DNA from 3 places in the Peribacillus sp. NPDC096448 genome. Region 3 is predicted to be linked to each of the others. Evidence: riboswitches for the same ligand, from Rfam matches in the RefSeq annotation. Region 3 holds a riboswitch; each other region holds the start of a gene.

Region 1 (10,213 bases), on a different contig from region 3:
CATAAAGATGGGGGATTTGGAGGTTTGGTGCAGGTCGTTATACAGTTATTTATACGAAGAAGAAATGAGAAAGTTCAGTGCAGAGATTCATGCTTACTTATCAGCCGAGCAGAAGGGGTTCACAGCGGAAAATGAACAGGCGTGGAACCAGAATAATTATTTAGCGCTTGTCAATCGTTATGGAGATCCCGTTGAATTGGCATCAAAAATCAAACAAAACCCAAAATGGAGACTGCACCCTTTTTATAAATATATGGGGGAAATATTCGGTAAAAAAATCACTCATTTGATGGGATCGAATGGTGTTAAGGCAGTTGCACTAGCCATATTGGGAGCTGAAGTGAAAGTTGTTGATTTTTCCCAGGAAAACGCAATGTTTGCAAATGAGCTGGCAAGTGGGGCCAATGTCTCCATCGAGTATATAGTTTCGGATGTCCTTTCCCTATCATCCGAGCATGAATCAGGGAATCAGGATTTGGTTTTAATGGAACTCGGTGTGCTTCATTACTTAATAGATCTGCAGCCGTTATTTAAAAAAATTAAAAAGATGCTGAAACCTGGAGGCCGATTCGTACTGCATGAATTTCATCCGATTTCAACAAAGCTCATTACTTCAAATGGTAAAAAACATAAAATCACAGGCAACTATTTCGCTCCGGCAATCGAAAACAATGAGGTGGCTTTTTCGAAGCATATGCCGGATGAGGAAAAAGGGAGCCTTTCAAGAGTTGTACAGCGTAAATGGACAATCGGTGAACTTATAACGTCAATTGGTCAATCAGGGCTCGTTATTAAAGTGCTCGAGGAAGAACCGAATCATAAAATCCATGATATTGGGCTTCCGAAAACATATACCTTGGTGGCGGAACGAGTTTAAGCTGCATGATGAGGGAATGAAAGCTGACTGAAGTAGCCTTTTCAGTCAGCTTTTTATTTATTTCATAATAAAGGGGATGCCGCTTCTGCGACATCCCCGAAAATTAATTTTGGGCCGACCATTCCTCTACATCCCATACTTTTGTAACCCAATCTTCATAGAAATCAGGTTCATGGCATACGAGGACGATCGTTCCTTTATACTCTTTCAATGCACGTTTCAGTTCTTCTTTTGCAACTACATCCAAATGGTTGGTCGGTTCATCGAATAACAGCCAATTGCTTTCGGTAAGCATGAGTTTACAAAGGCGCACTTTTGCTTGTTCCCCACCGCTTAAATGGCTCATCGGACGTGTAATGTGCTCGTTTTTCAAACCGACACGGGCAAGAATCGCACGTACCTGCGGTTGGTCCAGATGCGGAAATGCATTCCATACTTCATCGATCGGCGTCGTATCGCCTGCTTTTACTTCCTGCTCAAAATAAGAAGAAAAAAGGAAGTCCCCAAGTGATCTTTTACCGCCTAGAGGATCGATTTTACCCAAAATCGTTTTTAATAGAGTGGATTTACCAACTCCATTACAGCCGACCACGGCAATTTTTTCTCCCCGTTCGATGGTCATGGATAACTTCGGAAGCAATGGGCGGTCATATCCGATTTCCAGATCTTCACCTTCAAAGACATAACGGCTGCTCGCACGTGACTCTTTAAAGTCAAAGGTAGGTTTCATTGCAGTTTCCGGACGATCAATACGTTCCATGCGATTCAATTGCTTTTGACGGCTCTTTGCCCGGCCGGTCGTTGAATAGCGGGCTTTATTTTTTGCAATGAAGTCTTCCTGCTTTTTAATGAATTCGCGCTGTTTTTCATATGCGTTAATATGTTGGTTTTTATTCAATTCAGCCAGCTCAAGGAATTTTTCATAAGTTGCCGTGTAACGGGTCAGCTTAGAAAATTCAAGATGGAAGATGACGTCGACGACGCCGTTCATGAACTCGGTATCATGCGAAATCAATAGAAATGCATGCGGGTATTCCTTTAAGTAGCTGCTCAGCCAGCGGATATGCTCCACATCCAAGTAGTTGGTAGGCTCGTCGAGCAGCAGGACTTGCGGTTGTTCCAATAGTAGCTTCGCCAATAAAACCTTTGTCCGTTGTCCGCCGCTCAGGGCAGAGACATCACGGTCCAAGCCGATTGCATCCAACCCTAAACCGCGTGCTGCTTCTTCAATTTTAATATCCAGGTTGTAAAAACCGCCAGCTTCCAGCTTGTCCTGGATTTCACCCATTTGTTCCAAGAGTTCTTCCAGTTCTTCCGGAGTGGCCGTACCCATTTTCTCCGTAACTTCATTCAGTGCCTTTTCCTGCTCGAATAAAGGCAAGTATGCATCCCTTAAGACGTCGCGGATCGATTTACCTTTTGAAAGTATCGTATGTTGATCAAGATAGCCATATTCGACACCAGGTGTCCATTCGACCCGGCCTTCATCATGGATGAGTTGTCCTGTAATGATATTCATCATCGTTGACTTCCCGACACCATTCGCCCCGACCAGGCCAACATGTTCACCGGCCATCAGGCGGAAGGATACATCCTTGAATAAGGTACGGTCACCAAAGCTATGTGCTAATTTATCTATAGAAAGTAAGCTCATTTTATATTGAACCTCCCAATTAATTTGAAAAAATCCCTACGTTTCATCATACTAAAATCTGCACGGGATTGCTATCTAATCTATTAATTTACATATATGTGGGTACGGGAATTCCTGAATAGTGAACCAATGGCTCCATGGAGCATTATCGCCCTGTCATAAATTATGTGAGATAATAGAGGAACCAGTTTAAAAGCGAAAGGATGTTATTATGAGTAAAACAGTCGTACTGGCCGAGAAACCTTCGGTCGGCAGAGATATAGCAAAAGTGCTGAATTGCGGGAAAAAGGGGAATGGCTTTTTTGAAGGCGATCAGTATATCGTCACTTGGGCACTGGGTCATTTGGTCACCCATGCAGATCCGGAATCTTATGATGAAAAATATAAAACTTGGCGCCTTGAGGACCTGCCCATGTTGCCGCCTACTTTGAAATTGGTCGTGATCAAGCAATCGGGAAAACAATTTCAATCGGTTAAAACACAATTGAATCGCAAGGATGTCAAGGATGTCATCATTGCAACGGATGCAGGCCGTGAAGGGGAACTTGTTGCACGCTGGATTCTCGAAAAAGCGAATGTGAAGAAGCCAGTCAAGCGGCTTTGGATTTCCTCTGTAACGGATAAAGCGATTAAAGATGGATTTAAAAATCTGAAGGATGGCAAGGAGTATGAAAACCTATTTGCCTCAGCTGTAGCAAGGGCGGAAGCGGACTGGATCGTTGGGATGAACGCGACACGTGCCCTGACGACCAAGCACAATGCCCAGTTATCTTGCGGGAGGGTCCAAACGCCGACACTTGCGATGATTGCCAAAAAGGAAGAGGAAATAAAACAATTCCAGCCTAAAAAATATTATGGCGTTTCAGCAATTGCAGAACCCAATTTGCGCCTCGTCTGGCAAGATGCCCAATCAAAGGATATCCGCACATTTGATAAAAACAAGGCAGAAAAGGTCCTTGCAGCCGTTAAGGGGAAAAGTGCAGAAGTGGTTGAAGTGAACAAGTCCCATAAGAAAAGTTTTGCCCCTTCTTTATATGATTTAACAGAACTTCAACGGGACGCCAATAAGAAATTCGGCTATTCGGCGAAAGAGACGTTATCGATCATGCAGCGATTATATGAAAGCCATAAGGTCTTGACTTATCCAAGGACGGATTCACGTTTTTTATCAACGGATTTGGTTGATACGCTAAAAGAAAGATTACAGGCTGTAAGCATTAAACCATATGCCCAGTATGCATCGAGGATCCTGCGCAGCCCGATTAAAACCAATAAATCGTTCGTGGATGATAGCAAGGTTTCTGATCACCATGCAATCATCCCCACTGAGCAAACGCCGCTGCCGGGAAAACTGAGCGACAAAGAATCGAAAATCTATGATTTGGTCGTTAAAAGGTTCCTTGCTGTATTGATGCCGCCTTTTGAATACGAACAAACGACCATCACCGCAAAAATGGGGCAGGAGACGTTCATGGCAAAAGGGAAGGTCGTCCTGAAGTCAGGTTGGAAGGAAGTTTATGATCACCAATTCGATGAGGAAGAAGCTAAAGATGGCCTAGCTGAGCAGCTGCTTCCGAACGTTCAAAAAGGTGACGGTTTAACCATTTCGGCTGTGAAACTAACAGAGGGTGAAACGAAACCGCCGGAACCATTCAATGAAGGGTCGCTTCTTTCGGCAATGGAGAATCCTGCCCGTTTCATGGCAGGGGAAAGCAAAGAGCTCATCAAGACTCTTGGTGAAACTGGCGGGATTGGAACGGTTGCAACACGTGCGGATGTTATAGAAAAACTGTTCAATAGCTTCCTGATCGAGAAGAGAGGAAAGGGTCTTCATGTTACCTCGAAAGGAAAACAACTTCTTCAATTGGCACCTGAAGACTTGCGTTCTCCAGCTTTGACAGCTCAATGGGAGCAAAAGTTAACTGCGATAGCAAAAGGAAAGCTGCCAAAACAGGCTTTCATCGGTGATATGCGCTCCTACGCCAAAAATATCGTCCATGAAATCAAAAATAGTGATCAAAAATTCAAGCATGATAACGTGTCAGGAACGAAATGTCCTGATTGCGGCAAGCTGATGCTTGAAGTGAATAGTAAAAAGGGGAAAATGCTTGTCTGCCAAGATCGTGAATGCGGCCATAAAAAAGGTGTTTCACGTGTAACAAATGCCAGATGCCCGCAATGTCATAAAAAGATGGAAATGCGCGGTCAAGGAGAAGCACAGACATTCACCTGTAAATGCGGTTTTCACGAAAAACTTTCTTCTTACAATAAACGAAGAGGGCAGAATAAAAATCAAAAAGTATCCAAAAATGAAGTATCCAATTATATGAAAAAGCAAAATAAAGAAGAGCCGATCAATACTGCATTGGCAGATGCCTTGGCGAAACTGAAATTCGATAAATAAAAGAAAAGAGCCCTTCACCTTTAGCTCCATGGTGAAAGGGCGCTTTTTTATGGGGTTATATGCATGGAACAGGTCTGGGTAAATCCCTTGCCGGCAGGACCGTCTTTCCTGACAACAAGGTTGCCGCTTGATGAAGTCTAACATAAAAAGACGGCAGAAAGGGATGGAGCGAGCGCCCCATCCCTTTCCCCATATATCGATGCTTCAGTTAAATTTCATTCAGTACGGTGCCATGTAATTCATATTCAAGTGTTTTGTCAGTGTGTGTGTGTTTATCCGAATCTACTCGTATGAGCGTACTGAATGGCTTTTGATCACCCGGACTGAAAATTGCTTCATCATTCTCTTGATTCCATAGGCTGTAAATACTCATGATCGTATCCTCCTCCTTTGGATGAGAAGACTAGTAATTCCCATATTTGATTATCATCCAACTCTTCAATTGACTCTAACGCTGATCACCGGGACTAAACACCGCTGCGTCATTCTCTTTGTTCCATTGGCTTCTGATTGTACTCATCATGCACTATCATCTCCTTTGGTGAGAATGTCTTACAGTATTTGTATACCCGGATGGGACAGGTTAAAACATATATTTTTAAAAAAGACATGATTATATCCTGAAATCCAGTATTTTTGGTATATATCAAAAAACGTAATAATTCAAACTTCTTATTACTATAACATGCATTGTATTATTCAGATTTTTTGATAGCTACATGGCTTGATAAATCAGTGGTTACTTTGTCCATAAATCACTTGTTCTTATATTAACAGAAAAAAACCCTGCTACAACACGGCTTTAACCGCACTATAACAGGGTCTTCCATACTTTAGCGTCCCAGATAGGAATCGAACCTACGACCTACAGCTTAGGAGGCTGTCGCTCTATCCTGCTGAGCTACTGGGACATATATAAAAGTCGACGACTTATTTATTATATTTCTTATAGGCAAACTTTTCAAGCTAATAGCACATACTTATGAAAAAAAATCATCAAAATGTTTAGCAGGCCGCTAAGTTCCCGAGTTTCCCTTTTTTTCATTAAATGGAATGCTTTATTATCCACTAGTTTAAAATCAGGAGAATGGATGGTTGCATTGTGGGGGTTTGATTTTACCTGGATGTTCAAAAGGGATTTTAGAGGGGATAGGCACAAAGACGGCTGCACTGATTGCGGAAGATGACATTGAAGTGGCCAAAGCAGCTGTAGATGTGACCGGGCAAGATCCGAGGGCCAAATCTTACGGGAGACTGGGTAACGGGCGAGTCCCCGGTCCAGCTCCCGATATTGATGTATCACAGTATTTCTGAAGGTAATGGCCTTCGGGTTCCAAGGGGGGAATTCCGATCACAGGTGGCTTGGCTTCGGGAGAATGGTTACTGTACATTATCCCCTGAAGAAGCATTCCTCTTCTTAACCGGGAATCGGATGCCAAGTGAGAAGTGTGTCTGGCTTACTTTTGATGATGGCTATTCAGATAACTACACGGAGGCTTTCCCGATATTAAAAGAAAATGATATGAAATCAAATGTCTTCATGATCGGGAAGTCCGTTGATAAAGGTCATCACCTGACTGAAAATCAAATGTTGGAGATGAGCAAGGGTGGGATTTCGATCGAAAGCCATACCATCAACCATTTGGAACTGAACCGCATGACGGCAGAGCAGCAAGAAGCGGAAATGGTTCAGTCGAAGGAGTTAATCGACCATATCCCCGACCAGGACACGACAGTGCTTTCCTATCCGGTTGCCCTGTATAACGAAGAGAGTCTCAGGCGATCAGAAGAAGCTGATACAAGATGGCAGTCACTACCGAACATGGGGGGCTTCAAGGGACCGAGGGATGCGTGCCCTGCATCGAGTTCGGATTTCACCCGGGTTATCAGTCGATGGGTTTGCGTCACTGATTGAAAATGCGTCAAAGCATTGAAGGTGGAAGGGTCATTTCGTATTCGTTCAGAAAAATCATATAATAATCGATTCTTACATGGTGTATAATGAAGGCAGTGAAAATTATATACATATGAACGATTTTGGTGTCTTAATGACTTAAAAGGGAAGTTGGTGAAATGCCAGCGCGGTCCCGCCACTGTATATGGGAGCTGACGGCTGTGTACCACTGTATGAGATATGGGAAGGTACCGTTGACGATGACCATGAGCCAGGAGACCTGCCAGAATTCGTACACCTGTAACCTACGCGGATGGGAAGGTGTGTGGCAGACCCTAAGAAAGAGTCCGTATTGATTATTGTTGCCATGCAAGCATCTTCCGTTTAACGGGAGGTGCTTTTCGTTTTGGGGGCATCTTTCAGGATTACGTTTTCTTTATTAGGTGGAAGAAATTAAATGAAAAGATTGTGGGGAATGAAAATGAAGAAGATTTTTGGTCTGATATTGTTGATGTTGCTTGTTGCAGGCATGATGGTCGGCTGCAGTGACACTACTGATGAAGGAAAAGAAAAGCAGCAAACGAACCATGCTCAACACAAAGCTTTCCCGATTACGATTAAAGATGCAACTGGGGAAAAAGTAACGATAGAACAAAAGCCGAAGAAAATCGTTTCGTTGATACCAAGTAATACGGAAGTGGTCTTTGCACTTGGTTTGGGAAAAAAGGTCGTTGGTGTTTCCGACAATGATAACTACCCGGAAGAAACGAAAGAAATTGAAAAAGTTGGCGGAATGGAAATGAACACGGAGCTGATTGTCTCGATGAAGCCTGACCTTGTTCTTGCGCATGCATCAAGTGCCCATAATTCAAATGAGGGTTTACAGCAGCTTAAGGATGCTGGAATAGATGTTCTCGTAGTCAATGATGCACAAAGCTTTGACCAAGTCTATGAGTCTATTGAAATGATTGGACAGGCAACGGGAGAACATGATAAGGCAAATGAAATCGTTGCGGATATGAAAACGAAGCTCAAGGATATCCAGGAAAAAGCCAAATCCGTAAAGGAAGAGGATAGGAAGACCGTTTTAGTGGAAGTTTCGCCTTCACCAGAAATATTCACACCTGGAAAAAATACTTTCATGAATGAGATGCTTCATATTATTTCAGCGGATAATGCTGCTGCTGAATTGGACGGTTGGGCAAAAATTGATGAAGAGTCGATGATTGCTGCAAATCCTGATGTCATCATTACAACGTATGGTTATTATACGAAAGATTCAGTAAGTGAAGTGACGGGCCGAAAAGGATGGCAAGACGTAAATGCTGTTAAAAATGGCCAAGTTTTTGATGTCCATTCTGACTTGGTGACCCGTTCCGGTCCGCGCTTAATAGAGGGAGTAGAGGAACTTGCCAAATCAGTCTATCCGAACCAATTTGACAACTAAATGGACGTTTGCTTATTTGATTGCGTTGTTCATTTTGTTATTCGCAATGACGATAGGCATTTCCTTTGGTTCGGTGTCAGTACCGATTTCCGTACTTTTACAAATAATCGGCAAGGAGATTTTCCACTTGCCGATTTCTGCCGATCCGGATGTGATGCTGACGAATATCGTGATGAACATCCGCTTGCCGCGTGTATTGCTTGCGGGTTTGGTTGGGGCATCACTTGCGATTGCGGGTGCGGCTTTTCAGGGACTGCTCCGGAACCCGCTCGCTGATCCTTACACATTAGGTATTTCATCAGGAGCATCGGTCGGCGCCGTATTGACAATATTCTTGAATATATCACTGCCATTCATCGGTTTATATACTCTTCCGGCATTGAGCATCTTATGCTCAGTGCTCACGATGCTCTGCGTATTGACTTTTGCAAAAAAAATGGATCGATCGATGAAAGTGGAAACGATCATTTTAACGGGAATCATTTTCAGCTCGTTTTTAAGTGCCTTCATTTCATTGATGATTGCGCTGACGGGTGATGAATTAAGACAAATCATCGGCTGGCTGATGGGAAGCGTTTCTATGCGCGGGTGGAATTATATCGCAATCATTATGCCGTTTTTTATCATTGGTTCGCTGACCTTGATCATGAATACAAGTGAATTGAATGCGATGACTTTCGGGGAAGACCGGGCAAAACACTTAGGTGTGAATGTCAAGCGGCGGAAAATGTGGATCCTGATAGCCGGTTCGACATTGACAGGGGCAGCCGTTGCCGTTTCAGGGGCGATTGGGTTTGTAGGATTGGTCATTCCTCATTTAGTCCGAAAGATTTGGGGACCTGACCATAAACATTTGCTTCCGTTGTCATTATTGATAGGAAGCGGATTCTTAATATTGGCGGATTTTGTAGCACGAACGATCATCGCCCCATCGGAACTGCCGATCGGGGTGATCACCTCACTTATTGGGGCACCTGCATTTGCGCTGATTTTATTAAAGAGACGGAGAGAAGGGTAAAAACGGATGCTTGAAGTAAAAGGGTTAACAGGCGGATATCACAACAAAGCTGTTTTGGACGCTGTCTCTTTTGATGTACATAAAGGGGAATTATTCGGGATTCTTGGTCCTAATGGCAGCGGGAAAACGACGCTTTTAAGTATGCTTAGCGGGGTGCTCGATTATAAAGGCGGAAGCGTACGGATTAGCGGTAGGGATTTGAAGGATTATTCGTCAAAACAACTTGCACAGGTCATTGCCGTGCTCCCTCAACATTCCTCATTAGCTTTCTCCTATACAGTAAAAGAGACGGTCTCACTTGGGCGATATGCCCATCAATCAGGATGGTTCCATAGTTGGTCCGCAGAAGATGAATCGACTGTCCAGCGGGTAATGGAACAAACGGGAGTAGCTGATTTTCAGGATCTTCATTTTGATCGATTATCAGGAGGGGAAAGACAAAGGGTCCTCCTGGCACAGGCCCTTGCCCAAGAGCCGGAAATCCTTTTTTTGGATGAACCTACGAACCATTTGGATCTTTCCTATCAAAAAGATCTTCTTGATTTAATGAGGAAAATGGCAAAAGAGCAGAAGTTGACCGTTATTTCAATTTTTCATGATTTGAATTTGGCTGGATTATATTGTGATCGGCTTATGCTGCTTGAGAAAGGGCAGATTCAGGTTGTAGATGTGCCGAATGAAGTGCTCCAACAGGAACGGATTCAGGGTGTATATCATACGACGATCGAAAAACATCCACATCCCGCCCTTCCGAAACCGCAGATGTTCATCGTTCCGGAAAAGCATGGCCATGATACTATCCCGTTGGAAATTGATGATTCTTATTTGACAGTCGGATCTGAGATGATTCAATTGAATTCTCCAATCCCGCTTAGAACGATGTCTTCCGGAGTGACGGGTTCGGGGACGGGCTGGCATA
Region 2 (10,213 bases), on a different contig from region 3:
GCAATAGCATACGGACACTGCCCGAAAAAAGCTGGATCTGTTTATGCTCTTCGTCCCCTTTTTCAAACTTGCTCATGTAATATAGATCGGAATTCGAAAAAACGGTATGTAATTTTCGTGCCAGCTCGACACCATGCTTTGTAATCGCCACGATCGCATAAGTATGGTACCGTTTAATGGGAGCAAGTTCCGCTTCTTTCAATTCAATGATCATGGTTTAACACCTTTTCTGAAACCGTGGGTAAAACTAGCATCATATAGTTTGGAACGGTATTCATCTTTATCATGGATGTTAGGGTCCAAAGCCCATCCAGCCAAAATCATCGCGTGCTTGCGGATACCATTTTGACGCATGGCATCATCTAAGTTCACTAACGTGGTTCGAACGATTTTTTGGTCCGGCCATGTTGCCCGTTGAATGACCGCGACCGGTGTATCATCCTTCCAACCGGCTTCCTGGAGTTCTTTAACGATTTTTTTGGTCAAGGTCGCACTCAAGAAAAGGGCAATCGTACAATGATGACTTGCCAAATCACGTAACTTCTCAAATTCCGGAACAGGCGTACGTCCTTCAGCTCTCGTTAATATGAGTGTCTGGGTTAAATCAGGGATAGTCAGCTCTGCTCCTATCGCCGCTGCTGAGGCGAATACCGAACTCACGCCAGGAACCACCTCATAACCAATGCCCTCTTTCTTCAATAGGACAATTTGTTCCATGATTGCACCGTACATAGCAGGATCACCTGTATGGATTCTGGCAACCATCTTTCCTTCCTTAACACGATCAACCATGATGCCAACAATTTCTTCCAAATGCATTCCAGCCGTTTTCAGCACCTCGGCATCGGGTTTTGCCTTAGCAATCAATTCTTCATTCACTAATGAATCCGTATATAAAATTACATCGGCCGTTTGGAGAATGTTCAATCCTTTTACAGTAATCAAATCCGGGTCACCCGGGCCGGCACCTACAATATATATCTTCATTTTCTCACCACCATCAATGTTAAGTATTCTAGTTCAAGTCCTTCCAATTCACTCACTTTCCAAATCACTTCTTCATCGGAAGTGACTTTGGTTACGACCGAGGCCTTATCAAGCAAGTCCAAATCTTTTAAAACGGTGATCATTAAATCGATGACCTTTGCCACCTTGATGAAAACCACGGCATCATGATCTTCGATCGCCTTCTTCATCGCTTCATAATCATCCCTTGCAGGAACTATTGCAACATGATCATCACCATCAGCCAAAGCGATGCCCAGCCTTGACGCTGATCCATTAAAGGAAGAAATGCCCGGGACCGTCTTGATTTCGACTTCGGGATGCAACTCCTGCATCAATTTCATCATATGTATGAACGTACTATATAAAAGCGGATCGCCTTCCGTAACGAAAGCAACATCTTTACCTTCATTTAATTTTTGCCAAACTTTTTCAACCGTTCCGTTCCATTCCCGATCCAAAATGGCTTGATCTTTCGTCATCGGAAAAACAAGGCCCAGCATATCCTTCTCTTCAGGACGAATGTAAACTTCAACTATGCGATGGGCGTAGCTTTTACTCCCTTTCCTTTTTTTGGGATACGCAATGACCGGAGATTCCTGGATCACGCGAAATGCCTTTACTGTAATAAGCTCTGGATCGCCCGGGCCCACGCCTAGGCCATATAATGTACCAAGATTACTCATTCATGTCTTCCTTTCGTTGTGCAGTAATGATAAAAACCGGATTAAGCGGTACAAATCTGTTCATTCCCAATATTGGCTTACTTCTGGAGATTTGCGCATGCATGATGGCTGTGTGAAAACCAGCTTCCGCAAATGCCTCATTAGCCCGGTAAAGATTCTCGATCGTTGCGGCATTCAGAACGATCCTGCCGCCTTCTTTAAGCCGTTTGCAGCAAATATTGATCAGCTCTCCCATTTCGCCGCCAGTCCCGCCAATGAAGATCGCATCAGGATCAGGAAAAGTTTCCAATCCCTGTGGGGCTTTACCATGAATCGCCGTAATATCGGTACGGAATTTACGTTGGTTTTGATAACAGTTTTCTAAATCAGGTTCATTTTTTTCAATTGCGAAAATTTGACCTTCGGATGCAAGCTTGGCGGCTTCAATTGCCATTGAGCCCGTACAGGTCCCAACATCCCAAACTATGCTGTTTTTCCTGAGATTCAACGCATGCAGGCTCAATACCCGAATTTCCTTTTTGGTTATGAGTCCTTTATCCGGCTTCCGCTGCGAAAATTCTTCATCTTCTATCCCCAAGGACCAGCTTGGACCTTCTGATTTCCTTTTCAAAATGACGACATTCAACGGGGAAAATTCCCGCTCCATCATTTCATCAAGTTCATACCAGCCAGAGTCTTCGCTTTCCCCTTGAAGGTTTTCAGCCACAAATGCCCGGTATTCCGTCATTCCAAATGAAAGGAGATATTTAGCCAGTTGATTGGGACTATTTTCACCGTCTGTAAGCAAGGCAACTTTCGCTTTTCCATCAATCCTTTGTGCCAGCCCTTTCATACTGCGGCCATGAATGCTAACCAGGAAGGCATCTTGCCAGCTTTCCCCCATTTTTGCAAAAGCAAGCTGAATTGAACTGAAGTATGGGTAAATCTCCATGTTGATTTTGCTGGAAAGATAGCCTCCCATTCCATAAAACAATGGGTCTCCGGAAGCTAAGACAACGGTTGGACGAATTTCATCCTGCAGTTGTTCCACCACCTTTTTCAAACCGCCCTTTATGACAATCTTTTTGCCAGAATAGTTCGGAAAGAAGGATAAAACCCGTTCACCTCCGACCAGCACTTCACTTTCTTCTATCCATTGGGCATATTGAGGCAGTAAGCTTTCCTGACCGTTATCCCCTATCCCGATTAATTTAATCGATTGACTCAATTCCAACAGCCCTTCCCAATAATTGTCCTTTTAACGAATAAATCGCCGTTTCCATTTCAATGCCGCCCTTCACTTGGTTTATCGCAGAGTGACAGCAGGATTCACATAATTTATTAAAAAAGTCAAAATTATTAATGGCTGACATCATATCCCCGACTTGTGACGCTGTATTTGCATTCTTGATTTCAAGTACGAGATCATCGTCAGCTCCGACGCTTTGGGCTATTTCCGATAGAAAACCAAAGTCGACCGGGGCACTTTTAGAATGCACCATCATCACACCTTGAGCCACTTTTGAGAATTTACCCATCATACCGACCAGTGATACCTTTTTAATTCCCTGCCTCTTACATTGCTTAAGTGAAAAGCCAACAAAGTCACCCATTTCAATAAAGGCTTCCTCAGGTAAGTCTTGAAGCAGGCCCATTGCATACTTTTCACTGCGCCCGCCAGTCGTTAAGACAAGATGATCACACCCGCTCGCTTTGGCGACACTGATAGCCTGGACGATACTTGCCATATAGGCGGAACTGGAAAAAGGGACGACAGTGCCCCTTGTTCCCAAAATGGAAATGCCTCCCACAATCCCCAAGCGGCCATTTAATGTTTTTTTCGCTATTTCTTCACCTGCGGGTACGGAGATGACGACCTTCACGCCTCTATTGACCTTAAATTCTTCCAGTGTTTGCTGCACAGTGGTTAAAATCATTTTGCGCGGTACAGGATTAATGGCCGCTTCCCCTACAGGAACGGGAAGCCCGGGTTTGGTCACACGACCAACTCCGGTCCCTCCATCCAGGAAAATCCCAGGTACATCCGACCAGCTGACAGTAGAGATAATATGTGCCAGATGGGTGGCATCGGGATCATCTCCGGCATCTTTAATCGTTTCTGCACTAACCGCATTTTCCGATATTTCATATTTCTCAATAGTGAAAGTGGCATCTCGGCCGATTGGCAAGGAAATGGTTGCCTCCTCAAGTGCATCCCCCGTGATCAAAGCGGTCAATGCCGCTTTGGTCACGGCTGTCGAACACGCCCCCGTCGTATAACCATGACGCATTTGTGAGGGGTCTTTTTTCACTTTCTTTTCCATGTTTTTTACCTATCTGCTAAAAGGGAAATCGCGTTCAATGCTGCAACCGTGACAGTACTTCCACCTTTTCGGCCAATATTCGTAATGAATGGAACTTCTGTGATCTTAGCCAGTTCCTCTTTCGATTCTGCTGCAGAAACAAACCCAACAGGCATTCCAATGATTAAGTCCGGTTTTGCAATCCCTTCTTTAATAAGGCGAATGAGCTCAAGTAAAGCTGTAGGTGCATTGCCAATGGCATAAATGCCCCCTTCATTTTCCTTTACGGCTTTTTGCATCGAAATGATTGCCCTTGTCGTATTCAAACGTTTTGCCTCGACCATCACATCCGGATCTGAAATATAGCAATGAACGTCCCCGCCATGCTTTTGAAATCGTTTTTTGCCTGTACCGCTCTCGATCATTTGCACATCCGCAATGACATGTCTGCCTTTGCGAATGGCTTCCACACCAGCTTGAATGGCATTTGGATGGATGATGACACTTCTTCCCAATTCAAAATCCGCTGAAGCATGAATGACCCGGCGGACGATCTTCCATTCATCTTCAGAAAAATCATGATTGCCCATTTCTTCAGCTATGATCGAGAAGCTATAATCATATATTTTGTCTGGGTCCACCGTTAGTGGTTTAAAATCCGTTTTAAAGTCCATCTTGCATTCCTCCTAATTTTGATTTAGCTGTTTATTCAATTCGGCGATGACATGATCAAAACTTGAATGAACATTTTGATAGTCAACATCCGGTCGCGATATCATGATTGTCTCTATTCCACATTCCAAAGCGGCTTCCAATTTCTCATCAACCGCACCGACCTTGCCACTTTCTTTCGTTATCATCAATGTGACCCCATATTGTTCATATAGAGCTTTATTTAATTCTTTGGAAAATGGCCCTTGAATCGCAACGATATTTTTTTGTTCAATGCCCAGCTGCGCACATTTTTCCATATTGTCCATGCGAGGCAGCATTCTCGCTATGACTCTGGTATTCTCGAGCCCTACCAATTCTTTTGCAAACACGGCCAGGGTTTTACTTCCGGTCGTAAGCATGATGACTCCCCGTTTTGCTGCGGCAAGCTTGGCAGCTTCCTCATAATCACGGACGACTATCAATTTATCATTCTGAAACCGTTGACTTTCACGCTCATAACGAATATAAGGAACATTGGCTGCCTTTGCTCCGTTAAGGGCGTTTTTGGATGCTTCTTCGGCAAATGGATGACTTGCATCGACTACAGCCTGAAAACCTTTTGCAGTTATTAAAGATGTCATATCTTCTGCAGATAATCGGCCAATCCGGGTGGATATGCCTGCATCTTGCAAACTTTTAGCTGCCGACCCGGTTACAACAGTTGCCAAAACCTTAAATCCCACCTGCTGCATCTCAACCGCTAATTCCCTTGCATCACTTGTACCCGCCAAGAACAAAATCATTTTGACGACCCCACCACTTGCCCATCATGATCATGATCGTGGTCGTGATGATGGTCGTGATGATGGTCGTGACCGTGGTCGTGGTCATGATGGTGATGATGGTGAGCATGTCCATGTTCCTCGACATGTTTACGATAGTTTTCCAAATCACGTGCCCCGCTTGACCTGCCTTCACTGGCTTCAATAACTCGTTCTTGCAGAATGTTCTGTAATGTTGGATGATATCCAAAATACTTCGCTAAAATGAATTCTCGATCATGATATTGCTCTTGATAGCCTTTCAGCATATCCTCCATTCTTTCCATCAACACCCCAGTGAAGAGGAAATATGGCAGCATCACTATTTTTTTTGCCCCTAATCGGATGCATCGTTCAATCCCTTCGTCAACGTGCGGGTCCGTTACACCCATGAAGGCCGTTTCGACCCATTTAACGTTTAATTTTTCCCATAATAATCGTGAAATTTTATATATATCACTATTTGCATCAGCATCACTGCCACCTCGGCCAATTAGCAATATCGCTGTCTCATAATGTTCAGAGGTCGTATCGAATCCCGCTTCCTCAAGACGGTCTGTCAGGATCGTCAATACATCATGGTGGACCCCGATCGTTTGGCCGTATGTGAATTTCACTTCTGGATACTTGGTTTTCCCATCCTCTATTTCAGCTGGGATATGTAATTTCGAATGTCCTGCATGCAACAAAATGATCGGTATGACGATGACTTCAGTAGCCCCTCGTTTTACACAATTATCAATGCCTTTGGATATATTCGGTGCCGCAAATTCCAAGAAGCACGTTTCTACTAGGAAACTCTCATCCAATGCCGGAATCATATTTTCAATAAAATGAATGACTTCTTCGTTTCCCGAAGCCAAGCGGCTTCCGTGTCCTACAAACAAAACTGCTTTCATTTACTTTCCCCCTCTTGATTAGTCTTCACAAGGCGCAGGCTCTATGTTTATTTTGGGAGCGATGTCCTGATAAGAAAAATTCTGTATCTTTTTCGAACGTTTGAAGTATTTAAAAAGCCGCTCATTTGGATGGGCATTTTGCTTATACTCCGCGACAATGTCCGTAATCAGTTCAACAAGCTGTTCCGGTTCAATGCCTTCCGCAACCGGCTGACCTGGATGGGCTGTTCTTCCAACCGGTTTAGCTCCAAGAAATAAGTCGAACTTCCCTTTTCGGAAGACAATCCCGATATCATCCATAACAGCACTGTAACACGCCATCCCACACCCATTAAAACCGATGTTCAGTTCCTTGGGCATTTTCATTCCGCCAAGCACCCGGTGTATTTCATCCGCATAAGGAATGGATTCCGCTTTTTCACCATCACAGAAATCACAGGCTTTTAATGTCAGTACATCTCCAATCGGCGATAATAAAAAGTTTGCTGATTGCAATTTCCCCGTAATGACTTCCGGATCCGTTGTCGGAATCTTTAATACGATTTTATGATTTGGCGTGTATTCCATCGTTCCCTTTTCCCCGACTACTTCCGCAAGAGTCATCATTTGTTTGGGAGTGAATTGTTTATTCGCCACACCTGGACTAACGGCAAGTTCGAATACCGACTCCATTTTTTGCTGAACAATTGGCTCAATGGATTGCTGAACGGTTTGACCCTTGACTCTTGACAGTGCTTCCATTGCCATTTCAAAGGAAGCTGGCTTCTTTTCTGGTGCTTTTGTAAGTAATCCAACTCCTACAGCGGACTCGGTTAAGTCTTCTTGATCTAATGCCCACGGTTCCGCTTCCTTTTGCAGTCGCTGATGAGGCTTCAATGTTTGCTTTTCCGAATTCAACGTATATTTTCTTTGATAGCCTCTCGGTGTGATGATTTTGTCGTCATATAAAAAGGTGGATGAATTACCGATGATGACGGTGGTCAACATTCCAATATCGTGATTCAACATATCCTTTAAATTGGTAATGACAATATCCTGCCTATCGCGATAAGCACTTTTCACCAACCCGACAGGAGTATCCGGCGAGCGGTAGCGAAGAAGAATTTTCTGTGTTTCAACAATTTGCCGGGTCCGCCTGCCGCTGCGCGGATTATACAGCGCAATGACAAAGTCTGCCATGGCAGCTGCTTCAACCCTTTTCGCGATCAGTTCCCAAGGAGTTAAATGATCACTGAGGCTGATCGTACACGAATCGTGCATGACTGGAGCCCCTAGTAAAGACGCACATGAGTTGATTGCAGAAATGCCAGGAATGACTTCAATGCCCACTCCAGTTTCTTCTTTCCAGCCTTTTTCAATCAATACTTCATAAACTAACCCTGCCATTCCGTAAACTCCGGCATCCCCACTGGAAATCACCGCCACTTTCTTTCCCAACTCCGCTTGTTTCACTGCTTCCTGTGCACGTGAGACCTCTTCGGTCATCCCCGTACTAATGATCGTTTGATCTGTAAGCAGTCCCTGAATGAGTTCAACATAAGTTTTATAACCAATGATGTAGTCACTTTCCTGAAGGGCTTCGACGGCACGTTTGGTAATTTGTTCAAAATTCCCTGGTCCAAAGCCCACGACGAATAATTTACCGTTTGTACTCATTAAGACATCTCCTTTTACGCTTTGTTCTTTGAAATACCCGTATGAGCTGGAAAATCTGGATTAGGGGTCATATCCCCGTCATTGAATTGGTAGATCATCTGTGGAACAAACCCACCATCATCGATATTATTGACGATCTGCCGGCCGAAATCGGGCGTTTCCACTCGATACCAGTTTCCTTGGGGATAGGCAATCACTACGCAGGCATCCTTACATCTTCCGTTACAGCGTGTCCTGGTTGTATGGATTTTCAGATCCAGTCCTTTTGAAGTAATTTCATCGCGAATCGCTTGGGTTACTTCTTCCCCGCCCTTTTTCATGCAGCTGCTCCCATTACAAATCAGCAGATGCGTATTTGTACCCGTCAAGTTCCAAGTAGTCATCTTCTTCCTCCTGAGTTCAGGGAAAAGGCAAAATAAAAAACCTTAACATTAAGAGTCAAGGTTTAAAAAACTATATGAATGAGGAGCTAAAGGCAAGTATGCCAAATCCCCCCAAAATCGTCATAGTCCTTCTACCTTTCCCTCCGAAAAGTATCATGCAATTTTAAAAGCAGGTTTCCTGGCTTACGCTTCATTTTACTTTGTCCCTTCCCGGCATCATGCCAGTGGCTATCGACAATTTCATCAGCGTTTACAGTAGCGGGGGCTGCATCGGATTTTCACCGATTTCCCTATTATCCCTTGCTTATTCACACAAGGGCACTTTTAAAATGAAATATTTGGTTTTATTACACATTTCTAACTAACATAATCTATCATATAACAACTTTATCAAAATTCAATAGTTTATTCCGACTGTTTAGAAAAGTTTAATAGTGTAAAACCAGTTACAATCCTTACCTCGCAACAAACTTCGGCCCGAAAAAAAAGATAGTGTAGCTGGAATTATTTCTTTATGGTACACTATACGAGAATTTTCAAATAATTACATAAGTTTCATGGTGTTGAATTTTTCGGAATTCAGCTTAAAAGGGAAGCCGGTGAAAATCCGGAGCGGTCCCGCCACTGTAAAGGGAAGTTCCATTACTTTAACTTAAATCCACTGTCAAATAAGATGGGAAGGATGTAATGGGATGATGAACCAAAGCCAGGAGACCTGCCATGAAGCGTGAAACTGTTTCAGCCTACGAGGATGGGCGTGCGGATCAGGCAGAATGGCCCATGGTTGGTTCATGCTGCAAAATTCCTGTTCATTACGCACTTCTTTCCTTTGGGAGAAGTGCTTTTTATTTTGGGCGCCGCTTTTCTTCTCAAGATTGATCAGAAAAATTATAAGTGTTGAAAGGAGAAAGAATGAAAAGGACCAATTGGAAAACTATTTATTTTGTCATTTTACTGCTTTTTGTTCCAAAACGGGCATCGGCCATGCATATAATGGAGGGCTTTTTACCCATAGAATGGGCTATATTCTGGTGGGGTTTGACGCTTCCATTTTTAATCTTGGGTTACCGGTCCATTAGGTCCAAAGTAAGGGAAAACCCAGAAACAAAAATGATACTTGGCCTATCGGGCGCATTTGTATTTATATTATCGGCGCTAAAGATTCCTTCCGTTACAGGAAGTTCTTCGCACCCTACCGGAGTTGGTTTGGGTTCCATATTATTCGGACCATTGGCCATGAGTGTCGTTGGCTCCATCGTTCTGTTATTTCAAGCTGTTTTACTGGCTCACGGAGGATTGACGACATTAGGCGCCAATGCATTTTCCATGGCCGTTTGCGGACCGTTCATTGCATACTTTGTCTTCAAGGGCGCAACTAAATTGGGGTGGTCTTTTTCACTTGCCGTATTTTTGGCAGCTGCTTTTGGGGATTTGGGAACCTATGTGGTAACTTCCGTTCAACTTGCTCTTGCTTTTCCTTCCGAGGTAGGAGGATTCATGGCCTCTTTCAGTAAATTTGCAGGGATTTTTGCCCTGACCCAAATTCCCTTGGCAATCAGTGAGGGGTTATTGACAGTCGTCGTGATGAATTTCTTGAAAAAATACAATCTAGGCGAATTGAAATTGCTGCGAGTTTTATCTAAGGAGGCCCGTTAACATGAAAAAAAGTTTACTGCTGCTTTTCCTGGTCGTCATTCTTGCCACCATACCGTTAATCACCCAACAAGGAACGGAATTTGGCGGTGCAGACGGCGAAGCTGAAGAGGCCATCACTAAAATCCAGCCGGAATACAAGCCATGGTTCAACAGTATTTGGGAGCCGCCGGG
Region 3 (10,213 bases):
ACGATTTGTTTTTTACGCGATACAACGCCTTCCAAGACGGCGATGTTGTTGTTCAATGAAACGTCGTATGCTTTTTCCACTGCATAAGCCGCTTTACCAAGAGCCAAGGCAACGGAATCATTAGTCAAGATATCCGTTACGACGAATAGGAACAAGTCCAATTCCTTCACAGCAATGACCGCTTCAATCGCGGCTTCCAATTCCGCTTGCTTAGCAAGAACTTCGTTCGGATCAACAGCATTGACCTGTGCTATCTCCACTTTAGCCATTCCCATGGAGAATTCCTTTGCATCAAGAGTGATAAGCTGGGCAATCGTTTTATCGCTCAAGTCAGCTCCCGCCTTCAACATTTCCAAGCCATATGTTTCGGCGTCAACTCCCGCAATGGCAGCCAATTCCATTGCTGCTGCAACGTCTTGCTCCGTGCAAGTCGGTGATTTGAACAATAAAGAATCGGAAATGATGGCAGACAGCATAAGACCTGCGATTGCTTTAGGAACTTCAATGCCGTTTTCTTTATAAATTTTATTTAAAATGGTTGCCGTACAGCCAACTGGTTCCGCACGGTAATATAAAGGATCGCTTGTTTCAAAGTTAGCGATACGGTGATGGTCGATAACTTCCAGCACACGGACTTGGTCAATATCTTCAGCACTTTGCTGGCGTTCGTTATGATCGACCAGGATTACGCCGTCAGCTTCCCCTGCAACTTTTTCCACAAGACGGGGAGCGTCGAATTTGAATTGGTCCAATGCATATTGAGTTTCACCATTCACTTCACCCAGACGAACTGGTTCAGCGTTGATACCTAACTGCTTTTTCAGATCCGCATAAGCGATTGCCGAACAGATTGTGTCTGTATCCGGGTTTTTATGTCCAAAAACTAATACTTTTTCCAAGATTTTATCCCCTTTTTCATAAATATTTTTCCGCGAATCCCCTCACCGCAATAAGGGAGAGCCACCTTTACTAGACACTTTATTTTAACACAAAATCCCGTAAAATCAGCGCTTGAATTATCCTTTCCCCAATAAAATCTTTCATTCCTTGACTCTCTGCCATCACTTTGTCAATAGATAAGGGTTGGTTTTTTTCAAATATATTAGTTGAATTATCATCGTATATGGCTTACGATAATATAAGCAGAAATACTAGATATTGATTACATAAACAATACCAATAACTATATATAGAATTTATTATAATCCAAGGTGCCAGTGATGGCTGAAAAGGGAATCCGGTGCAAACCCGGAACTGTCCCCGCAACTGTAAATGTGACGAAATGAGAAAACCACTGTATAGCTCTTTATACGGGAAGGACTCAAAGTAGGATGATCATGAGTCAGGAGACCTGCCTTGAATTTTTCACGTTTCTTATTCTTCGGGGATTGAGATGATGAAACGATAGTATAACGGCCATTTTTTCATGGCTCTTTTATTCTATCGTTTGATCCGCCTCAATTCTTTGGGCGGTTTTTTTTTATTTTAGCGGAAGTTACCAAGGAGGATTATTAATGACTCAAACATATAACTCTACCATAAGTGAAAATGACACAGAAACGAAATCCATCCAGCTTGAGACGTTATCGAAGGAATTCGAAGGCCGTCTCGATATGGAAAAGTTCAAAAAGCGTTTTACAAAATGGCTTGATCGCAAAAGTGACTCAACCGAAGAACAGGCATCAAAAAAACTGATTCAGCTCGCTCTTGAAGGTGTGGATATCGATGCTCCGGATTGGACGTTCGTTGCTGCAGCAGAACTGTTGAATACAATGTATAGGGATGCACAAGCCAATCGAGGTTATGAAGGCAAGAGTTATGGCCCATTCTATGAGCTGATCACGGAACTTTCCCAGCTTTCGGAAGGTCAGCGTTATCCCATTTATAAACCAGAACTGCTATCTTCATATACGAAAGCGGAAATTGAGGAATTGGGTTCGGTGATCGACCCGGAAAAAGATAAATTATTCTCTTACATAGGCATCTACTTATTGAACGACCGCTATCTAGCCCGCCCAAAAAAGGACAAGGTCTACGAACTTCCACAAGAACGTTTCATGATCATCGCAATGGAAATCATGCGAATGGAAAAAACGGAGCATCGCCTGCAACTTATAAAAGAAGCATACTGGGCCATGTCCAACCTTTATATGACCGTTGCGACTCCTACACTCTCCAATGCAGGTAAAACACATGGGCAGTTAAGCTCTTGCTTTATCGACGCAATTGAAGATTCCATTGACGGAATTTACCTATCAAACTACGATGCGGCAAAAGTATCTAAATTCGGCGGCGGTGTCGGCCTTTACGTTGGTAAGGTCCGCTCACTTGGTTCTGATATCCGGGGTTTCTCTGGAAACAGTTCCGGTACGACGCCCTGGATTCGACTATTCAACCAGACAGCTGTAAGTGTCGATCAATTGGGTCAACGTAAAGGTGCCATCGCGATTTACTTGGATGCCTGGCATAAAGATATCATGAGCTTCCTCGATTTGAAGACACAAAACGGGGATGACAGATTAAAAGCCCATGACATTTTTACAGGTGTTTGCATTCCCGATTTATTCATGGAGGCTGTACGCGACAGAAAAGAATGGTATCTTTTCGATCCGCATACCGTTAAGCAAACCCTTGGATTTTCACTTGAAGATCTTTATGACGAGAAGAAAGGCGAAGGAAGCTTCAGGAATCATTATGCACTTGCAGTCGAGGCCGCAGAAAATGGCACACTTCCAAACTATAGCTTTGAAAAAATCAATGCGATGGACATCATGAAAAGCATCATGATTTCTCAATTAGAAGAAGGCGTACCGTATATGTTCTACCGCGATGAGGTGAATAGGAAGAATCCGAATAAACATAAAGGTATGATTTATTGTTCTAACCTTTGCACGGAGATTGCCCAAAACCTAAGCCCTTCGACGATCACGGATGAATATGAAACAGAAGATGGAGATGTTGTTGTCGTTCGTAAAAGCGGCGATTTCGTTGTCTGCAATCTTTCATCCATTAACTTGCCCCGAGCGGTGGGCAGCGATGTTTTGGAAAGATTGATTCCCATTCAGATCCGTATGCTGGACAATGTCATTGATGTGAATAATCTTCCTGTCAAACAAGCATCCATCTCGAACAAGCGTTACCGGGCAATTGGTTTAGGAACGTTTGGATGGCATCATTTACTTGCCACAGAGAATATTTATTGGGAATCCGATGAGGCTGTTCACTATGCAGATGCTTTATACGAAAAGATCGCTTACTTAACAATCAAGGCATCCAACGAATTGGCCAAGGAAAAAGGATCTTACCCATATTTTGAAGGTTCAGATTGGCATACAGGGGACTATTTCGAACTGCGTGACTATACAGATCAAAAATGGCTGGATTTAAAAGCAGACGTGCAGGAGCACGGGACCCGTAATGGATATTTAATGGCGATTGCCCCCAATTCATCGACAGCCAAAATCGGTAATTCAACGGATGGAATCGATCCTTTGTATGAAATTGAATTTTACGAAGAAAAGAAAAACTTCAAATTCAAGGTGACCGCACCAGGCTTGACGCCAAATACGTATGAATATTATAAAAAGACGCGATTCAATTTGGACCAACTGGAAAGCATCAGGCAAAATGCGGCCCGCCAACGCCATATTGACCAAGCAATCAGCTTTAATCTGTATGTACACAATACAATCAAAGCGAAGGTTCTCTTGGATATCCATTTAACGGCATGGGAAAGCGGGTTGAAATCGACGTATTATGTTCGTTCGACTTCTTCCGAATATGACAATGCCTGCGAAAGCTGTTCAAGTTAACGACAATCATGACCCAGTAATCTATTCTTAAAGGAGTTTTCACGAATGACCAATCATATCAAAAAAATTCGGATGCTCGAACCGACGCATCCAACCAAGGCAACCGGTGTTTTCAAAGGAGAAGCTTCAGGCTTCCTCCTTTGGAACGATATTCAGTATGAAAAATTCTATGATACCTATACACAGCTCATCAATAACTTTTGGAAGCCTTCGAGCGTGAACATGATTCAGGATAAAAAGCAGTGGGGCGAATTGGATGAAGATATCCAGGATGCTTTTCTCGATATCCTTACGATGATTGCTGGAATGGACAGTCTTCAAACGCCCACTTTAGTAGAAATTCTTCGGTACATCAAAGATCCGGCGGCAAAAGCTATCCTGGCCAACATGGCTCAGCAGGAATCGATCCATAATGAGTCTTATTCCTATATCCTTGCTTCCTTGATTCCGGTAGGTAAGCAAAAACAGCTTTTCGACCGCATCAAAGAACATCCTGAAGTGATTAAGCGTAACCAACCGATCGTTGATGCTTATCAAACGTTCGTGGACGATCCCAGCCCTCAGCATTTATTCGAGGCACTGATCCATTCAACGAACCTTGAAGGGATTTATTTCTATCTGGCTTTCGCCTTTTATTATAATTTAGGACGCCAAAATCTAATGACCGGTTCCGCTACGATGATATCCTATATTCATCGCGATGAAATGGTCCATTTCGATTTCATTGGTATGCTCATTCAAATCTTGATGTATGAATATCCTGAGTTAAATAATGAAGATAACACGAAGTTCATCTATACAACGATTGAAAAAGCAGTCGATCTCGAAAAAGAATGGTCTGAATATATGCTCGAAGATATCCAAACGAAAGCCGATCTCGATTTGGAAGAATTCAATGAGTACATTGAATATATCGCCAATAAACGGTTACGTATGCTGGGCCTTGATAATTTGTATAAAGAGTATGGCGAAAACCCGATGCCATGGATCAAAACATTCGATGATGAATCCATCGGTCTTACCAAAACCGATTTCTTCGAACAGAAGTCCAGGACATACAGTCAAGTAAATGCCAGCAATGGGTTCGATGAGCTGTAAAGTTGCCATTGTCTATCATTCTGCCGGCGGCAATACAAAAGCGCTTGCTGAAGCCCTGGCTTCCCTTTTACCTGCAGCAGGACTATATCGAACGAATGAATTCGATTTATGTACATTGCCGGATTACGATGCATTGATCGTCGGCACCTATACATGGGGCAATGGGGAGCTTCCCGCTAAATCAGCAGCCCTTTATAAAGAACTGGAACAGTTGCCTATTGCTCACCTGAAAACGGGAGTCTTCGGCACTGGTGAAACCAACTATAATCATTTTTGTGGGGCGGTCGATCATTTCCGGGACATGTTATTTGCCAAGAGCCAGTTATTGGTTACATTGAAGATAGAACAGATGTATCAAGAATCAGACCTGCCCAGACTTCAAAAGTTCGCCTCGCTATTCCAGAACTGACTGAAAGGGGATATGCGTTTTCGCATATCCCCTTTCAGTACTTTTAATAAAAATTGGCTCCCTCTATCATGGCAGCGGTAAGCATGAAGTATAATGGAAGAAAAAAGGAGATGATATCCAATGACTGAGAATATAACCCAGTTCCTGCCTATCCTTTTTATGCTAGTGCTTGTCGCATTCGTTATATTCATCGTGTTTTTCCTGTCAGGGCATTTTAATCGTTCTAAAAGGATCGAAGAAAAATTGGACAAAGCATTAAAGGAAATCGCCGAAAAAAAAGAAAAATAAAAAGACTCCAAAATAGGAGTCTTTTTTTATATGCGTTCAATTATTTTTGAACGTTAGCAGCTTGTGGTCCACGAGCGCCTTGCTCGATTTCGAAAGAAACTTCTTGGCCTTCTTCAAGCGTTTTGAAGCCTTCACCTTGGATAGCTGAGAAATGTACGAATACATCGTCTTGGCCTTCAACTTCGATGAAACCGAAACCTTTTTCTGCGTTAAACCATTTTACTTTACCTTGTACCATGATAGTTCCTCCTGTGTTTGGAAAAATCCATTTTATTACTATTTTTGGTTCTGGATAATGTTTCAAGAGGAATCCTATTACAGTAAATCCTTCTTTCAAACTTTTCCGAACAAAAATAATTACTCATATTATATCATGGAAAATCCTAAAAAAACAAGATTATCGCAGTAAATCAACCGACAAATTATCCTAAAATTCTACATATTCCTCTTCTTGCTTTGTCGGAAGCCTTCGTCCAATAAGTAGCGCTCCGCCTCTACCGGACTTTCGAAACATTCCTCAAGATTCGACCCTGAATAAACATTCCAAAGCAGGTCTTCCCTTTCAAGTGTAAGCTCTTGCTTTTCAGGGCCAATCCATGCCCCTTCCAACCTAGCGAACTCGTTTACCTCTTCTTCGAATTCAGCCGGAGGTTCAGATAGGTAGTCCACGCTTCTTTGAATCAATTCTTTTAATTCCGCTTCATTATAGTCACGTATATTGATAAACCCTTTACGGTCAGTGTCTTTTTTTCTCATATGCCCTGCATAAACGAATCCATTTCCATTGGGATGCAAGTGCTGAACGACGATTTTTTTCTCCTGGACGCTATCTGGATAATGGAAGTTCACACGTCCCAATGAAACGTCTTTTCGCTGTAATTCCGGAAAAGTTTCAATGATGCTCAATTTTTCTTCAAATGTTAACAAATTTCTTCCTCATTTCATTAGTTCATATTGTTTGTCGATTATAACACAGACTGATTAGAAACAATAATCTCCCTCTTCCATTATTATGTACGGAAAGGGAGAAGCAGCATTCATTTTATGTATGTCACAATAAAAAGCATAATGAATGAAATGACAATGATTACGGCAACCCATAGCCAGGCTAATGTCATATTCCCGGAGTCCATGGCGATATATATCGCGGTCGGTATGGTTTGTGTCTGTCCGGGAATGTTTCCGGCAAACATGAGTGTGGCCCCGAATTCCCCCAATGCACGCGCAGAACTCATAATGGCACCTGTGACGATGGATTTGACCGCCAATGGAAGGGATACAAACAGGAACAATTTCCATTCGCCCGCCCCGTCAACCCTTGCTGCATTTTCAATTTCCTCATCTATACCTTCAAAGCCCGTTTTAGCGGATTGGTACATAAGCGGAAAAGCCACCACGGTAGATGCAATGACTGCCGCCCACCACGTGAACATCAGGGGCTGATCAAAAACCCTTTCAATGAATTGTCCCGGCATTCCATTCTTGCCAAAAATCACAATCAATAAAAAACCAACGACGGACGGCGGCAAAACAAGTGGCAATAAAAACACTGTTTCCAACAGGACTTTTCCCCTGAATTGCTTTTTAGCCATCATTCGCGCCAGGATAATTCCTAAAATGAAAACAAGGAGACCCGATAGTCCCGCCACTTGTATCGATAGCCTGACTGGTGACCAAAAATCCCCTGTCATGATACCACTCTCACATCACTGTTAAATATCGGCATTTGCATGTCCTTATTCGGCATCTTTACCCAAATGGTTTCTTTTTCATTAAAGGCAGATTTCATTTCATTTTCTCCCTTTCTTTTAAAATAACATTTAAGTTTATTTTTCTTGACATCTTGCTGACACAAAGAAACGTTAAAGTAAGAGTATCACAAATATAAAAATAATTTCATTCCAATAAACTTGAAAACTTTGAAGGAGTCGATTTTAATGGTAACAATTTATACTACTCCAAGCAGTTTAGCCTGTCGTAAAGCAAAAGCTTGGCTTAAGAAGAACGAAATTTCCTTTAATGAACGTAACCTATATTCGCAACCTCTTTCTATAGAAGAAATAAAAGAGATTTTACGTAAAACGGAAGGCGGGACAGATGAAATCATCTCAACCCGCTCCAAGAAATTCAAAAGCCTGAATATCGATATAAATAATACACCGCTTAATGATCTTTGCAAGCTTATTCAAGATAACCCGGATTTACTTCGCCGGCCAATCATTTTCGACCATAAGAACTTGCATGCAGGATATAATGAAGAGGAAATGGGACGCTTCCTTCCAAGGAAGGTCCGTCATGTACAATTATGGCGTGCAATCAGCCAATTAGCTTAATTAGTTAGCATTCTGCATAATGAGAGGGTTGTCCATTACAACGGACAACCCTTTAGTTTGTCGACCATGATTAAAATACCCTCGGTCATACTCCATAATTTTTCACTGTTTTATAATTAGGATGAAACTTTTCTTGATTGACACTCCAGGGGACTCGCTTTCTGCGGGCGTTCTCGCGCCTGTGGGGTCTCCCTTGGATACGCTTTTCTTAGCAGGAGTCTCGAACACCCCACCAATCAACTGGATTGTTTTTTCAAATAAAAAACTGTAGGCAAACCGGCTTTTCTCCGAGTTTGCCTACAGTCTGGAGGGTTGTCCATTACATCAGACAACCCTTTTTTATATTTGATCCGCTTTCTCTATGACAATCGTGAAGGTGGTGCCTTGTTCATCACTATCCTTAAGCACAAGATCTCCCTTTTGCGCTTTTGCGAGCATCTTACTGAATGGCAGTCCCAAACCTAAACCACGTACCTTCAACTTTTTGTTTTCGCCTCGATAAAATGGTTCGAACACATATTGTTGTTCATGTTTTGGAATCCCCCGCCCGCTGTCCAGAACATCAATGCAAATTCGTTCTTCATCCTTTTCATAAAGGTGAATCGCTATTTTCCCTTTGCCGTCAAGTGCATGTCTGGCATTATTCAAAAGGTTAATGACGATTTGCTGCATCCGCAAAGAATCAATTTGACCGAAGACTGGTTCATCAGGAACTTTTATCTCAAAAGCGAACGCTTGATCATCATCCTGGGTCACCTGCCAGCGATAGGCGATTTCCTTGATGAATATATTGATATTCTCTTTTTGCACCCGGATTTTAAAAGCGCCTGCCGATATGGCATTATAATTGAGTAAATCCTCTATCATACCTTGTAAACGCTGAGTTTCCTTTAAGGAAATATCGAGGAATTCCTTACTTTGCTCTCCCTTAACGACATCATCCTTCACCGCTTGTATCAGTCCGCTAATGGAAGTGACTGGCGTTTTCAAATCATGGGTTACGCCTGCAAGCAATTCCGCCCGCAACTTCTCCATGACCTTCAATCGATTGGTCATTTCCTTAAATGATTCTATCAATTCATAAATTTCTTCTTCCTTGATTTCCTCTTCCTCTTTGAAATGGATATCATAGTTGCCTTCACGAACCTGGACCGCGGCGTTAGCTACGTCTTGGATGGGGCGCGAAATCTGCCTGGAAAGAAAATAAATGACTCCCGTTCCCAGAATCAGAAGCCCTCCAATCATGATCGCCAACAAGCCATGATCTTGGTTGATTTCCTTTAATGCCCCTTCTTCCTGGGCAATGACCACCCAGCCTCTCGTCTCATCATTGAACGTAATGGGGGATTTGACGACATATACTTTATTGTCGGAGATCTTGACCTTCTGGACCAACTCCGTATTTTTCATGATGACGTCCGGGAGTTTATTTTCATCCGGATCGATATACAACTGTGGCATCGTATATATGATGGTGGCATCGGGATCGACGATATAGATGATTGGCTGTTGATTCAGATGGAGGATTTTCTCCCTTTCCTCAACAATTTCCGAAAGGATCGGGCCAACGACAATCTGGCCATTCTCCTTAATCGCCCGATCGGATGTTTCGTCCGCTAAGTACTTAAGAAGGCTGAGCCTATATTCCAAAGCCGTTTTTTCCATCCACCATAAGGAAAAAACAGACAATAATATCAAACCGGAAATCAAGGTCAATACGTATCTCTTTGTCCAATAGCGTTGTAAAGTGGTTCTTTTTTTAGTTTTCATAGACACTTAATTGATACCCCAATCCACGCAATGTTTTTATTTCCCCTTCAGTTACAGGCCATGCATCTATCGCCTTCCTGATTCGCTTGATCGCCAGGTCCACTGCACGGTCACTGCCGTCATAATCCATGCCCCACACTTGGTCGAGCAGCTGTTCCCTCGTGAAAATTTGATTAGGGTGTTTAGCGAAAAAAACGAGCAGGGACAAATCACGCGGCGTCAAGTTTATCTCTTCGCCATTCAAATGCACCATATAAGAAAGATCATCGATGGTTAAACTCCCAAACTCATGTACATGACCATCTTCCGTAACAACCGATGATGATCTTCTTAAAACGGCATGAACCCGGGCCACGACTTCTTCAGCAACGAAGGGTTTCGAGATGTAATCATCCGCACCTGACTTAAATCCCGATAATCTGTAATCGACATCTGTCAACGCAGTCAACATGATAACCGGACATGTATCGTCATCCCGGATTTCCTTCAATATATCCCAGCCT

What was found. Region 3 has a riboswitch for cobalamin ahead of ACIQ0C_RS17070 (ribonucleoside-diphosphate reductase subunit alpha). Riboswitches for the same ligand answer to the same signal wherever they lie in the genome.
Region 1: it holds a riboswitch for cobalamin, as region 3 does, so the genes downstream of both, ACIQ0C_RS14860 (ABC transporter substrate-binding protein) here and ACIQ0C_RS17070 (ribonucleoside-diphosphate reductase subunit alpha) in region 3, are expected to answer to the same signal.
Region 2: it holds a riboswitch for cobalamin, as region 3 does, so the genes downstream of both, ACIQ0C_RS16780 ((2Fe-2S) ferredoxin domain-containing protein) here and ACIQ0C_RS17070 (ribonucleoside-diphosphate reductase subunit alpha) in region 3, are expected to answer to the same signal.

The regions. Positions count from the first base shown of each region.
Region 1 is NZ_JBIWEU010000008.1:60,435-70,647, forward strand. Features, by position in the region: gene ACIQ0C_RS14825 (class I SAM-dependent methyltransferase) at 1-877, shown strand, start outside; gene ACIQ0C_RS14830 (ABC-F family ATP-binding cassette domain-containing protein) at 981-2,531, opposite strand; gene ACIQ0C_RS14835 (DNA topoisomerase III) at 2,743-4,935, shown strand; gene ACIQ0C_RS14840 (hypothetical protein) at 5,144-5,308, opposite strand; tRNA gene ACIQ0C_RS14845 (tRNA-Arg) at 5,773-5,846, opposite strand; gene ACIQ0C_RS14850 (hypothetical protein) at 6,031-6,249, shown strand; gene ACIQ0C_RS14855 (polysaccharide deacetylase family protein) at 6,293-6,850, shown strand; cobalamin riboswitch at 6,957-7,131, shown strand; gene ACIQ0C_RS14860 (ABC transporter substrate-binding protein) at 7,311-8,276, shown strand; gene ACIQ0C_RS14865 (FecCD family ABC transporter permease) at 8,239-9,294, shown strand; partial or broken gene ACIQ0C_RS27275 (heme ABC transporter ATP-binding protein) at 9,301-10,050, shown strand; gene ACIQ0C_RS27280 (adenosylcobinamide amidohydrolase) at 10,138-10,213, shown strand, end outside.
Region 2 is NZ_JBIWEU010000009.1:208,797-219,009, reverse strand. Features, by position in the region: gene ACIQ0C_RS16825 (cobalt-precorrin 5A hydrolase) at 1-214, opposite strand, end outside; gene cobM (precorrin-4 C(11)-methyltransferase) at 211-987, opposite strand; gene cobI (precorrin-2 C(20)-methyltransferase) at 984-1,691, opposite strand; gene cbiE (precorrin-6y C5,15-methyltransferase (decarboxylating) subunit CbiE) at 1,684-2,898, opposite strand; gene ACIQ0C_RS16805 (cobalt-precorrin-5B (C(1))-methyltransferase) at 2,882-3,994, opposite strand; gene ACIQ0C_RS16800 (precorrin-8X methylmutase) at 4,000-4,647, opposite strand; gene cobK (precorrin-6A reductase) at 4,660-5,430, opposite strand; gene ACIQ0C_RS16790 (sirohydrochlorin chelatase) at 5,427-6,347, opposite strand; gene cobJ (precorrin-3B C(17)-methyltransferase) at 6,366-8,003, opposite strand; gene ACIQ0C_RS16780 ((2Fe-2S) ferredoxin domain-containing protein) at 8,018-8,386, opposite strand; cobalamin riboswitch at 8,538-8,727, opposite strand; cobalamin riboswitch at 8,928-9,123, shown strand; gene ACIQ0C_RS16775 (hypothetical protein) at 9,107-9,265, shown strand; gene ACIQ0C_RS16770 (energy-coupling factor ABC transporter permease) at 9,299-10,042, shown strand; gene ACIQ0C_RS16765 (energy-coupling factor ABC transporter substrate-binding protein) at 10,044-10,213, shown strand, end outside.
Region 3 is NZ_JBIWEU010000010.1:268-10,480, forward strand. Features, by position in the region: gene ACIQ0C_RS17065 (manganese-dependent inorganic pyrophosphatase) at 1-899, opposite strand, end outside; cobalamin riboswitch at 1,193-1,373, shown strand; gene ACIQ0C_RS17070 (ribonucleoside-diphosphate reductase subunit alpha) at 1,515-3,812, shown strand; gene ACIQ0C_RS17075 (ribonucleotide-diphosphate reductase subunit beta) at 3,858-4,910, shown strand; gene ACIQ0C_RS17080 (flavodoxin domain-containing protein) at 4,900-5,319, shown strand; gene ACIQ0C_RS17085 (hypothetical protein) at 5,440-5,607, shown strand; gene ACIQ0C_RS17090 (cold-shock protein) at 5,648-5,845, opposite strand; gene ACIQ0C_RS17095 (hypothetical protein) at 6,043-6,534, opposite strand; gene modB (molybdate ABC transporter permease subunit) at 6,645-7,298, opposite strand; gene spx (transcriptional regulator Spx) at 7,545-7,940, shown strand; gene ACIQ0C_RS17110 (HAMP domain-containing sensor histidine kinase) at 8,280-9,710, opposite strand; gene ACIQ0C_RS17115 (response regulator transcription factor) at 9,700-10,213, opposite strand, start outside.